3 regions of the Allobosea sp. PAMC 26642 genome follow, and region 2 is predicted to be linked to each of the others. Evidence: predicted binding sites of a transcription regulator. Region 2 holds the regulator's gene; each other region holds the start of a gene.
What was found. The regulator PhoB, encoded in region 2, activates phosphate uptake and scavenging genes when phosphate is short. The targets are predictions, from matches to a motif close to TGTCATNNANCTGTCAT.

Region 1 (3,631 bases), 1.6 Mb from region 2:
TCTCGCTCATAAGTTCGCAGAGCGGTCTTCAACCGACCGGAACCGCTAATGAACGACGCCTTCATGACCAGTTTTCCCACTCTTTGCGCAAATTGCGATGTACGACGCCAACCTGATCAGTTCGAAAGCTCGCCCAAGCCCGACCGATTGCAATAATACGAACCGTGTCGGCACGTAGGCGCTCGGGTAGCCCGCTAGGCCCATCGACATGCAGGGCCGCCTCGATCGCCGCAGCAACTGATCCCGGCGGCAAAAACGATTCCAAACGCCTATCTTCCAGCCCCGCCATTTGGGGATCGAGCACCACTTCTTCGCATGGGCGAAGGAGTACTTCCCGGCACGTTCCTGCAGTTACAGGAAGCCAAACGACATAGTTGTGCTCACCCTGATCGGGCTCCAACTCGGCGGGGAACCGTAGGCCAAAGGGCCCGTCGCTGCGCAGCGAAAGATTTCCCTCCATAAATGGCACGTTCACCCTATGCCATTTCCCAGCGAGCTCGATCTCGACCTCATCATACAGCTCATCGAGATACAGCCAAGGTTTACGGATATGCAGCGGCCCGTCCGGGCCGATCAACTCTAGCACACTGCGAATTTCGAATAGGGCTGCGGGAGAGTGACGGTCATCAGCTGGGCCAACGGCTAGACGCACCTCACGCAGAATCGTCAAGTCAACGGGGATAGATTGATTTGTAATATGGACAGTAACAATGCACTGCATCGTAATAGATTTAGGCTCAGTAAATAAGACAATGGATGGAATGAGAGGAAAATCTTCCACATGCTCCAACCAATTTGCCAGCGGACCTCTAAGCAGCGAACTTGATGACGGAAAGATCTGTTCTGCTGCGAGGTCATATCGTCCTGGGAGAACGGTCATGCACTCAATGTGCGCATGGAGCTTTTCGACACGTGCGACCTGACAAGCGAGAGTCTGAAGCGTCTCCGATAACATGCTCCAGAAGACATTTAGTTCCGGTTCGACTTCGCCTGCTCTAACCGCGTCATCAAGACTGGAGCCACGGAATGCCAGAAGCAAAATATCGTCCTCGGGTTCACAAATGGCGTTTGCAATTTTCTTAGCGTATTCTGCAATCTTGTTCGGCTTCTTGCATTGGCGAAGGTCCCTGCGGCGTTGAGCTGGATTTTCATGCTCATGCCAGATCTCACGACAGATTTCTGTAATACCTTTCCTACCTCGCCTATTGCCGTGTTCCGTTATAAGTTTATCCAGATTATATGCGGCGCGTTCGCATTCGCCGGACCTGAAATTGATCCTCTTCTGCGCAATAACCTCACGTAGTCTTTTTGCTTCGCGCTCACGAGTTTCTTGAGTTTCGGGTCGATCAGGAAAATCGGCGCCATTCTTCATATTGCGCTCCTTTTGGCGCGCGTGGCATACTGGCGCCGATATCGCCTTCCCGCTCGTCCCACAGGACGCAGGACTGTAACGACTCCCTCTCGACCCAAGACGGCGGCAAGCGCCCGAACTCGCTTGACTGCATCCGGGTCGAAACCTTCGGCAATGAGCATCATTGCAGTGTCGCCGCTCATGCGTATCGTCACAGCGCCTTCTCCGGCATGATGCGCGATGTCGCCATGTTCGATGAGAAGGGAAGCCAGATTCAACGGGATGCTTCGTGCACCACAGCGTCGAAGGGCATGTCGGGTAAATTGGGGATTTGGATTTGCGAGGTTCACGGTGTGTCTCCTTGCTGACCCCTTGATCATCGCACGTGCTGTGACGCTCGTTCTTCAGAAATAGTAATTTACCTTGTCTTTTTTTCGGAAGTAAAAATTGTAATTTTAGCCCATGAAAGATAGCAAAAAGGCCGCGACATTTCGGCTTGAAGCGAGGCTGGAAGCTGAACTGGCCCTTCGCGATACGGAGATTTTCTCCGCGTAGCCATGTCAAACTCCCCGGACCTCTCCACCGTCTCACCCCATACGAAAAACCGGCCCCTCTCGGGACCGGCCGATTCTCACGAAACGCAATGGAAAATCCGGGCCGCATCAGCCCGGTGACGCCCTCAATGCAAGGTCTGGCCGGGTACGGCCTGCCTCACCCTCTCGATCTCCTCCTTCAGCAGCAGCTTCTTTCGCTTCATCTCGACCACGTTCAGATCGTCCGATGAGGGGCTGGCCACGGCCTGGGCAATGGCTGCCTCGAGTTGGCGGTGTTTGCGTTCGAGTTCGACGAGATGGGTCTGCAGCGACATCTGGATCCTCCTGATGATCGGTTGACGGGGACAAGTCTGACACAGAGCCGGCTTCACGTCTGCGGGGCAGTCTCGCGCCGCACCATGACTTTCCGTGATCATGAACGAGCCCTCGTCGAGAAGACGCGAATATGACGCGTCGCGTTTACGCAGGACACTCCGCGCTCTTGCGGGGCGCCCGGCGTCTCAGCATAGTCATGATCAATCGCGGCGATGATGAGATGGCTTATGGGATTCGAGCTCAGCGTGGAGGAGGTGGAAGCCTTCACGACGGAACTGGCACGATTGCGCGAGGAACATCGCGATCTCGACAGCGCCATCGACGCGCTGGAACGCGTCGGCGCGATCAACCAGATCCAGGTCCAGCGCCTGAAGAAGCGGAAGCTCTACCTCAAGGACCGCATCGCCCAGATCGAGGACGCACTGACGCCCGATATCATCGCGTAAGCGCGAAAATCCCGATTGCCCGCTTGCTTCCGCAGCGTTGCGCGGTCTAGATCGCGCGCTTCCTCTCCCGAGCCGCGGAAGCGATCCGTCTTATGGCCACCTCTCCCCCGCCCGTCGCCATCATCATGGGCAGCCAGTCCGACTGGGCGACGATGCGCCATGCCGCCGAGACGCTCGACGCTCTCGAAATCGCCTATGACGCGCGCATCGTCTCGGCGCACCGCACGCCCGATCGCATGGTCGCTTTCGCCAAGGGCGCCAAAGCGGACGGCTTCAAGGTGGTGATTGCCGGCGCGGGCGGCGCGGCCCATCTGCCGGGCATGACCGCCTCGCTGACCCCCCTGCCCGTCTTCGGTGTCCCGGTCGAATCCAAGGCCCTGTCTGGCCAGGACAGCCTGCTCTCGATCGTTCAGATGCCGGCCGGCATTCCGGTCGGCACGCTTGCCATCGGCAAAGCCGGTGCGGTCAATGCCGCGCTCCTGGCAGCCGCCGTGCTGGCGCTCGGCGACGAGGCGCTGGCCTGGCGCCTCGATGCCTGGCGCGCCCGCCAGAGTGCCGCGATCGCGGATCGGCCCAGCAGGGACGAGGCATGAGCGCGGACGACTTCCCCGGCTTGAGCCCCGGCGCGATACTCGGCATCCTGGGCGGCGGGCAGCTTGCCCGAATGCTGGCGCTGGCCGCCGCCGATCTCGGCGTTCGCGTCCATATCTTCTGCCCCGACCCTGAAAGCCCCGCCTTCGACGTCTCCGCCGCACAGACCATCGCCGATTACGACGACGAAGCTGCGCTCGCCGGTTTCGCCGATGCCGTCGATGTCGTAACCTACGAATTCGAGAACGTTCCGGCCTCGACCGCGGCCTTCCTCGCCGCGCGCACGACATTGCGCCCGGGCGCCCGCGCTTTGGCGGTGACGCAGGACCGGTTCAGCGAAAAGACCTTCATCGCCGGTCTGGGCCTGGAGGTCG
Region 2 (3,631 bases):
CAGCGTCCGGCCCCGCGACTCGCAGAAATCCGCCAGCTTCTCGGTCTTGTCCCAGTTGGCGTCGGTCAGGACTTCCGCAGCGCGCGGCGCCTCGCGCGTCATGCGCGCGCCCTCCGGCAGTGGGGCGTTGCGCTTGTACTTGCCGGTGAGAAGGCCGTTGGCCAGCGGAAAATACGGCAGGAGCCCCATGCCGTAGTGACGGGTGGCGGGCAGCAGGTAGCTCTCGGCCCCACGCTTGAGCAGGCTGTACTCGTCCTGGCACGAGGCGAAGCCGGTAACGCCCAGATCGCGCGCCGTCCAGGCGGCATCCGCCACCTGCCAAGGCGCGAAATTCGAGCAGCCGATATAGCGCACCTTGCCCTGACGGATCAGGTCTTCGAGCGTCCGCAGCGTCTCCTCGATCGGGGTCAGCGAGTCGGGCCGATGAATCTGGTAGAGGTCGATCCAGTCGGTCTTCAGCCGCTTCAGCGAAGCCTCGACCGCGTTCATGATGTAGTGCCGCGAGCCGCCCTTCATCGTGCCGGCTTCGTTCATGTCCATGCCGAACTTCGTCGCCAGCACGATGTCCTTGCGGCGCGCGCCGAGCAACTGGCCGAGCACGGTCTCGGAGCCGCCGCGATTGCCGTAGACATCGGCGGTATCGAACAAAGTGATGCCGTTCTCGATCGCCGCATCGACGACCTTGCGTGCCGCGTCGTCATCGATCCGGCCGCCGAAATTATTGCAGCCGAGGCCGACGAGCGAAACGCGAAGGCCGGAGCGACCGAGATTGCGGGTGAGCATGGGAAAGCGTCCTTCATGGCGAATGATGCAAGGGACCAGACCCGGACGCCGTTCGCAATCGCCATGGACGCAGGGCCGCCGCGCGACGCGAACGCCTCACCCCCGAGCGAATGTCTCGTCGAAGGCGTAGCCGGCGCCGCGCACGGTGCGCAGCGGGTCTTTCGTATTATCCGGCGTGATCGCCTTGCGCAGGCGTCCGACATGGACGTCGACAGTGCGCTCGTCGATATAGACGTCGCGGCCCCAGACGGCGTCGAGCAGCTGAGCGCGCGAATAGACCCGGCCCGGCGCCTGCATCAGGAATTCGAGCAGCCGGAACTCGGTCGGTCCCAGATGCAGCTCGGAACCCGAGCGGCGCACGCGCCGCGTCGTGCGGTCGAGTTCGAGATCGCCGGCTGCCAGCAGCCCCGCGACGTGGCCCGGCTTGGCCCGGCGCAGCAGCGCCTGAATGCGCGCGATCAGCTCGGGCAGAGAGAACGGCTTGACGACATAGTCGTCGGCCCCGGTGGCGAGACCGCGCACCCGCTCGGTCTCCTCGCCGCGAGCCGTCAGCATGATGATCGGCACGCGCTCGGTGTCGCGCCGCGCCCGCAGGCGGCGGCAGAGCTCGATGCCCGACAGGCCGGGCAGCATCCAGTCGAGCAGCACGAGATCGGGCGTGTTGTCGCGCAGGTGCAGCTCCGCATCGTCCCCGCGCGCAACGCTGTCGACCTCGAAGCCCTCGGCTTCGAGATTGTAGCGCAGGAGCAGCGTTAGCGGCTCCTCGTCCTCGACGATCAGGATGCGTGCGGGCATGGCGGGTTTCCAGATGTTGGGCGGTTCCCTGCGCGTCATTCTCGGGATTGACCCGAGAATCCCTCACACCAGAACCCTCTGGTGTCCGAGATGGTCGGGTCAAGCCCGACCATGACGCGACGGGTGTCAGCTCCCGAGCACTGCCTCGACGCTGATATCGGTCGTGTCGAGCTTGGGCCGGTTCAGGTCCAGCGACTCGCCGGTGACGAGATAATGGATCGTCTCGGCGATGTTGGTGGTGTGGTCGCCGATACGCTCGACGTTCTTGGCGCAGAACAGCAGATGCGTGCAGAAGGTGATGTTGCGCGGATCTTCCATCATGTAGGTCAGCAACTCGCGGAAGAGCGAGGTGTAGAGCGCGTCGATCTCGCCGTCGCGGTGCCAGACTTCCATCGCCTTCTGCTCGTTCCCAGCGGCATAGGCGTCGAGCACGTCCTTGAGCTGGGCCTGGACGAGGCGGCTCATATGCTCCAGCCCGACCACGGCGCGGTGCGGCGGCTGGAACTGGCCGGAGATGGCCACGGCGCGCTTGGCGATGTTCTTGGCGAGATCGCCGACGCGCTCGATGTCGGAGGCGATGCGGATCGCCGAGATCAGTTCGCGCAGATCGTTGGCGAGCGGCTGGCGGCGCGCGATGGTCAGCACGGCGCGTTCTTCGACATCGCGCTGCAGGTTGTCGAGGCGCTGGTCGGCGCTGATCACCTTCTGGGCCAGCGCGGTATCGCGGCGCACCAGCGCCACGGTGGAATCGCCGAGCATACGCTCGGACATCCCGCCCATCTCGGCAAGGCTGCGGCGCAGCGCTTCAAGTTCGGCGTCGTAGGAGCGGACGATATGGTCGGTCATCGGCGTGTGTCCCTGTGCAGAGCGGAGTTCGATTCAGCCGAAGCGGCCGGTGACGTAGTCCTGCGTCTGCTTCTTGGCGGGGTTCATGAAGATGGTGTTGGTCGGAGCGAACTCGATCACCTCGCCGAGATACATGAAAGCGGTGTACTGCGAGATGCGCGCCGCCTGCTGCATGTTGTGGGTGACGATGACGATGGTGAAGTCGGTCTTCAGCTGCTCCAGCAGATCCTCGATCTTGCCGGTCGAGATCGGGTCCAGCGCCGAGGTCGGCTCGTCGAACAGGATCACCTCGGGCTTCTGCGCAATGGTGCGCGCGATGCACAGGCGCTGCTGCTGGCCGCCAGAAAGGCCCATGCCCGACGCCTTGAGCTTGTCCTTGACCTCATCCCAGAGCGCGGCGCGGCGCAGGGCGCCCTCGATGCGGTCGTCGAGCTCGGATTTCGGCGGCTTCTCATACAGGCGGATGCCGAAGGCGACGTTGTCGTAGATCGACATCGGGAAGGGTGTGGGCTTCTGGAAGACCATGCCGATGCGCGAGCGCAACTCGTTGACGTCGATGTCGTTGGAGATGACGTTGCGGCCGTCGAGCATGATCTCGCCCGTCGCGCGTTGCTCCGGATAGAGCGAGTAGATGCGGTTGAAGATGCGCAGCAGGGTCGACTTGCCGCAGCCCGAGGGGCCGATCAGCGCCGTGACATGGCGGTCGCGGAAGTCGAGGTTGATGCTCTTCAGAGCCTTGTGCTCGCCATAGTAGAAATCGAGGTTCTTGACCGCGATCCGGACGGGGGCATCGGCGTCGAGCGATTGCGGGCTCAGTTCAAGAGTCGAAAGCATCGACAGGTTCCTTCAGATCGGACGCGACGGGTCTTGGCGTCGGCTTTTACTTGGAGCCGCGCACGATGCGGCGGGCGATGATCGAAAGCAGCAGGATCGAGACCGTGATGATCAGCGAACCGGCCCAGGCGAGCTCCTGCCAGTTCTCATAAGGAGCAGAGGCGAACTGGTAGATCGTCACGGGCAGGTTGGAGACGCCGCCCTTGAGCGTGGGCGAGAACCAAAAATTGTTGTTCAGCGCGGTGAAGATCAGCGGCGCGGTTTCGCCGGCGATGCGGGCGAGTGCCAGCAGGATGCCGGTGACCATGCCGGATTTCGCCGCCCGCCAGGTGATCGAGGTGATCACGACAGAGGGCGGCGCGCCGAGCGCCGA
Region 3 (3,631 bases), 2.1 Mb from region 2:
CGACACCGATGATCGAGCCGATCAGCGTGTGCGAGGACGAGGCCGGCAGGCCAAGCGCCCAGGTGCCGAGATTCCAGAGGATCGCGGCGATCAGCAGCGCGAAGACCATGGCGAAGCCCGCGCCCGATCCGACGTTGAGGATCAGTTCAACGGGCAGGAGCGAGATGATGCCGAAGGCGACCGCGCCGCTGGCCATCATCACGCCGAGGAAGTTGAAAAATCCTGACCAGACGACCGCGACATTGGCCGGCATCGCATGGGTGTAGATCACGGTCGCGACCGCGTTGGCGGTGTCGTGGAAGCCGTTGACGAACTCGAAGCCGAGCGCGATCAGCATCGCGACGCCGAGCAGGGCGAAAGGCAGCCAGGTCGTCGCCGGAGTGCCGGCAGAGCTGATGTCCTGGTAAAGCGAAAAGGCCATATAAGCCAAGCCGGCGGTCATGATTCCGGCAAAGAACGCGAGGGCGCCGAGGCCCTTGGGCGCGTCGAGTTTAGGCTTGTCAGCGTCCTGACGAGCGGCAGTGTCCAAAGCGATACTTGACATGATGAATGACCCCCAGCCCACATGGCGATCGACAAGTGAGCCGCGAATCTGACGTTGCGATGACACCTTGTCGCATGATTGGTCGGGTTTCAGGCGCATGGTCCACGCCTTCATCCCAACGTCATTTGAGCCGGCGAGATTGCCACGCTGGCAGTGGGTGCGTCTTGCCGCCGTTTGGCTTCAGGCTTGCCGCGATCCCGGTGCACTCCTCCAGGGGCTGCACGGGGGCTGCGGAAAGCGATCGAGCGTCAAGACGCCCTGCCCGCCGTTCCCTAGAGCAAATGTCAAAGGTTAGCAGTCATGACCACCGATCTGGACCGCATCAAAGCCGAGATCGCCGACAGCTTCGACGAAGAGCTGGAGATGCAGCTCGAAGAGGACCGGATCGACGAACTCGTCGCCGAAGGTGTCGGCCCTGCCGGTTCGACCCTCGACCGGAAGATCTATTTTCGCGAGCTGTTCCGGCTCCAGCACGAGCTCGTGCGGCTCCAGGACTGGATCCAGTACAAGAAGCTCAAGGTCGTGGTCCTGTTCGAGGGTCGCGACTCGGCCGGCAAGGGTGGCGCGATCAAGCGCGTGACGCAGCGCCTCAATCCGCGGCTCTGCCGCGTCGTCGCGCTGCCTGCGCCCACCGAGCGCGAGAAGCATCAGTGGTATTTCCAGCGCTACGTCCCGCATCTGCCGACCGCCGGCGAAATGGTCCTGTTCGACCGCAGCTGGTACAACCGCGCCGGCGTCGAGCGGGTGATGGGCTTCTGCACCCCCGAGGAGCTCGAGGAGTTCTTTCGCTCGGTTCCCGATTTCGAGCACATGCTCGTGCGCTCGGGCATCATCGTGATCAAGTACTGGTTCTCGATCACCGACGAGGAGCAGGAGTTCCGCTTCCAGATGCGGATCGCCGACCCCCTGAAGCAGTGGAAGCTCTCGCCCATGGACATGGAAAGCCGTATCCACTGGGAGGATTATACCCGCGCCAAGGAAGAGATGTTCGACCGGACCCATACGGAGTATGCCCCGTGGTGGGTGGTTCAGGCGGTCGACAAGAAGAAGGCGCGGCTCAACTGCATCGCGCATCTGCTGGCGCAGATTCCGTATGAGGATGTGCCCAAGCAGGAGATCACCCTGCCCGACCGCGTGCGCCATCCCGACTATGCCCGGCAGGCCGTGCCCCCGGAGCTCCACGTCCCGGATCTCTACTGAGTCGTCGGCCGGCCAGAGCATTGCGCGAAAAAGTGGGTACCGGTTTTCGCTCAAGCAATGCTCTAAACTTCTGGCACCATCGCTCCGGCCGCATCGCGGGCGGAGCGATGATCTGGACTTAGAATGCGCGGCTTCGGTTCAGCAATCGCGGCTCACCGCGTTTAAGGTGTCGGCGAGCCGCCCTTCGGCGCGATCGGCGATGTCGCGCCGACGCCCAGCGACCTCTGCACCATGACGCTGTCGGACCATTTGCCGTAGCGATAGGCGACGCCCGGCAGCAGGCCGACCCGCGCGAAGCCGAAACGCTCATGCAGGGCCAGCGAAGCAGCGTTTTCCGCGTCGATATAGCCGATCATCTGCCTGAAGCCCGCGGCGGCGCAGGCGTCGATCAGCGCCTGCATCAGCAGACGCCCGATCCCGCGACCGACATGGTCGTGATGGATGTAGATCGAATGCTTGACCGTGAAACGGTAGGCCGGCCGTTTCCGGAACGGCACGACATAGGCATAGCCGACGACCTCGCCGCCGAGCGTCGCCACCAGATGCGGCAGCCGGCGGTTGCGCAGGTTCTTGCGCCGATCCTTCAGATCGTCGGGCTGGGGCGTGCCGCGATCCTCGACGCCGTCCTCGACGCCGCGCCGGATATGCCGGCGATAGATCGCCAGCATGGCCTCGACATCGGCATCGCGCGATGGCCGGATGACGACGGGGGTTTGCTGCTCCATGGATCGTGCCTGCTCAGCCGCCGGCCTGTTCGCCGACGACATAAGTGTAAAGCCGCACCGCGCCGGTGTGATCGATCTCGCGATAGACGCCCTGGATCTCGACATCGAAGCCGGGGAAGGTGTTGAAGCTCGCCTCGAACATCCTGAGATAGTCGATCATCGGCTGGGCCCGCTCGGTCAGCCGCTCGCCGGGAACGATCGTCGCGATGCCCGGCGGATAGACCACGAAGGGTGTCGTCGCGATGCGGCCGGCGATGGTGTCGATCGGCAGGTAATCGACGTCGTTGCGGGTCAGGCAGCGTGCCGCATCATGGGGCGACATCGCCATCTCCGGCAGGTGCTCGGGCGAGAACTGCTTCGCCTGCAACCCGCTGACATCGGCGTCGCGGAAGAAGCGGTGCATTTGACCGCAGAGATCGCGCAGGCGCACGCCCTCGTATCGCGAAGGCCTGCGCCGATAGAACTCCGGGATGGCGTCTTCGAGCAGGGCGTTTTCGTCGTGGAGCTTCTTGAAGGCGACGAGCCCGCTGATCAGCGTCCCGGCCTTGCTCGCTTCGACGCCTGGCGTCAGCAGGAAGAGCAGCGAATTGAGATCGTTCTTTTCGGCGACGATGCGGTTCTCCCGCAGGAACTGGGCGACGACGGGCGCCGGGATGCCGTGTTCGGTGTAGGCGCCCGTCGCGCGATCGAAGCCGGGCGTCAGCAGCGTCAGCTTGTTGGGGTCGGTCATGGCAAAGCCCGCCGCCATCCCCGCAAAACCGTGCCAGGCCGCGTCGGGCGCGAGCTGCCAATAGGCCGGGTCGCTCGCGAGTTGGTCGGTCGCGACCATCTCCCAGGCGACGTCATGCACGCCGCCGGGCCGCGCGGCATCGGGGATCGAGACCCGGTCGGGCACGAAGGGCTCGAAGAACCAGCGCCGCTCGGGCCGCGCCTCCTTCTCCTCGAACTCGCGCCTGACGGCACGGATCTTCTTGCGGAGCTCGATGCCGAGCCGGATCGTATCGTCCCAGAGCACTTCGCCGGAGCGCCCCTTCATCATCTGCGCACCGACATCGAGCGAGGCGAAGAGCGGATAGAAGGGCGAGGTCGAGGCATATTGCATGAAGCTCTCGTTGAAGCGGCGGTGCTCGACGCGGCGCTTCTGGCCCTTGATATGCCGGTC

Region 1: the regulator PhoB is predicted to act here: its motif matches at 2,340-2,356, upstream of AXW83_RS13995 (YdcH family protein).
Region 3: the regulator PhoB is predicted to act here: its motif matches at 593-609, upstream of ppk2 (polyphosphate kinase 2).

What each region holds. Positions count from the first base shown of each region.
Region 1 covers NZ_CP014301.1:2,892,909-2,896,539, forward strand. The annotation lists gene AXW83_RS13985 (hypothetical protein) at 1-65, opposite strand, end outside; gene AXW83_RS27100 (hypothetical protein) at 62-1,372, opposite strand; gene AXW83_RS13990 (YdcH family protein) at 2,031-2,219, opposite strand; gene AXW83_RS13995 (YdcH family protein) at 2,448-2,666, shown strand; gene purE (5-(carboxyamino)imidazole ribonucleotide mutase) at 2,759-3,259, shown strand; gene AXW83_RS14005 (5-(carboxyamino)imidazole ribonucleotide synthase) at 3,256-3,631, shown strand, end outside.
Region 2 covers NZ_CP014301.1:4,506,186-4,509,816, forward strand. The annotation lists gene AXW83_RS21570 (aldo/keto reductase) at 1-783, opposite strand, end outside; gene phoB (phosphate regulon transcriptional regulator PhoB) at 880-1,578, opposite strand; gene phoU (phosphate signaling complex protein PhoU) at 1,705-2,424, opposite strand; gene pstB (phosphate ABC transporter ATP-binding protein PstB) at 2,458-3,258, opposite strand; gene pstA (phosphate ABC transporter permease PstA) at 3,305-3,631, opposite strand, start outside.
Region 3 covers NZ_CP014301.1:1,104,235-1,107,865, reverse strand. The annotation lists partial or broken gene AXW83_RS05200 (inorganic phosphate transporter) at 1-544, opposite strand, end outside; gene ppk2 (polyphosphate kinase 2) at 845-1,744, shown strand; gene AXW83_RS05190 (GNAT family N-acetyltransferase) at 1,906-2,469, opposite strand; gene AXW83_RS05185 (Orn/Lys/Arg family decarboxylase) at 2,483-3,631, opposite strand, start outside.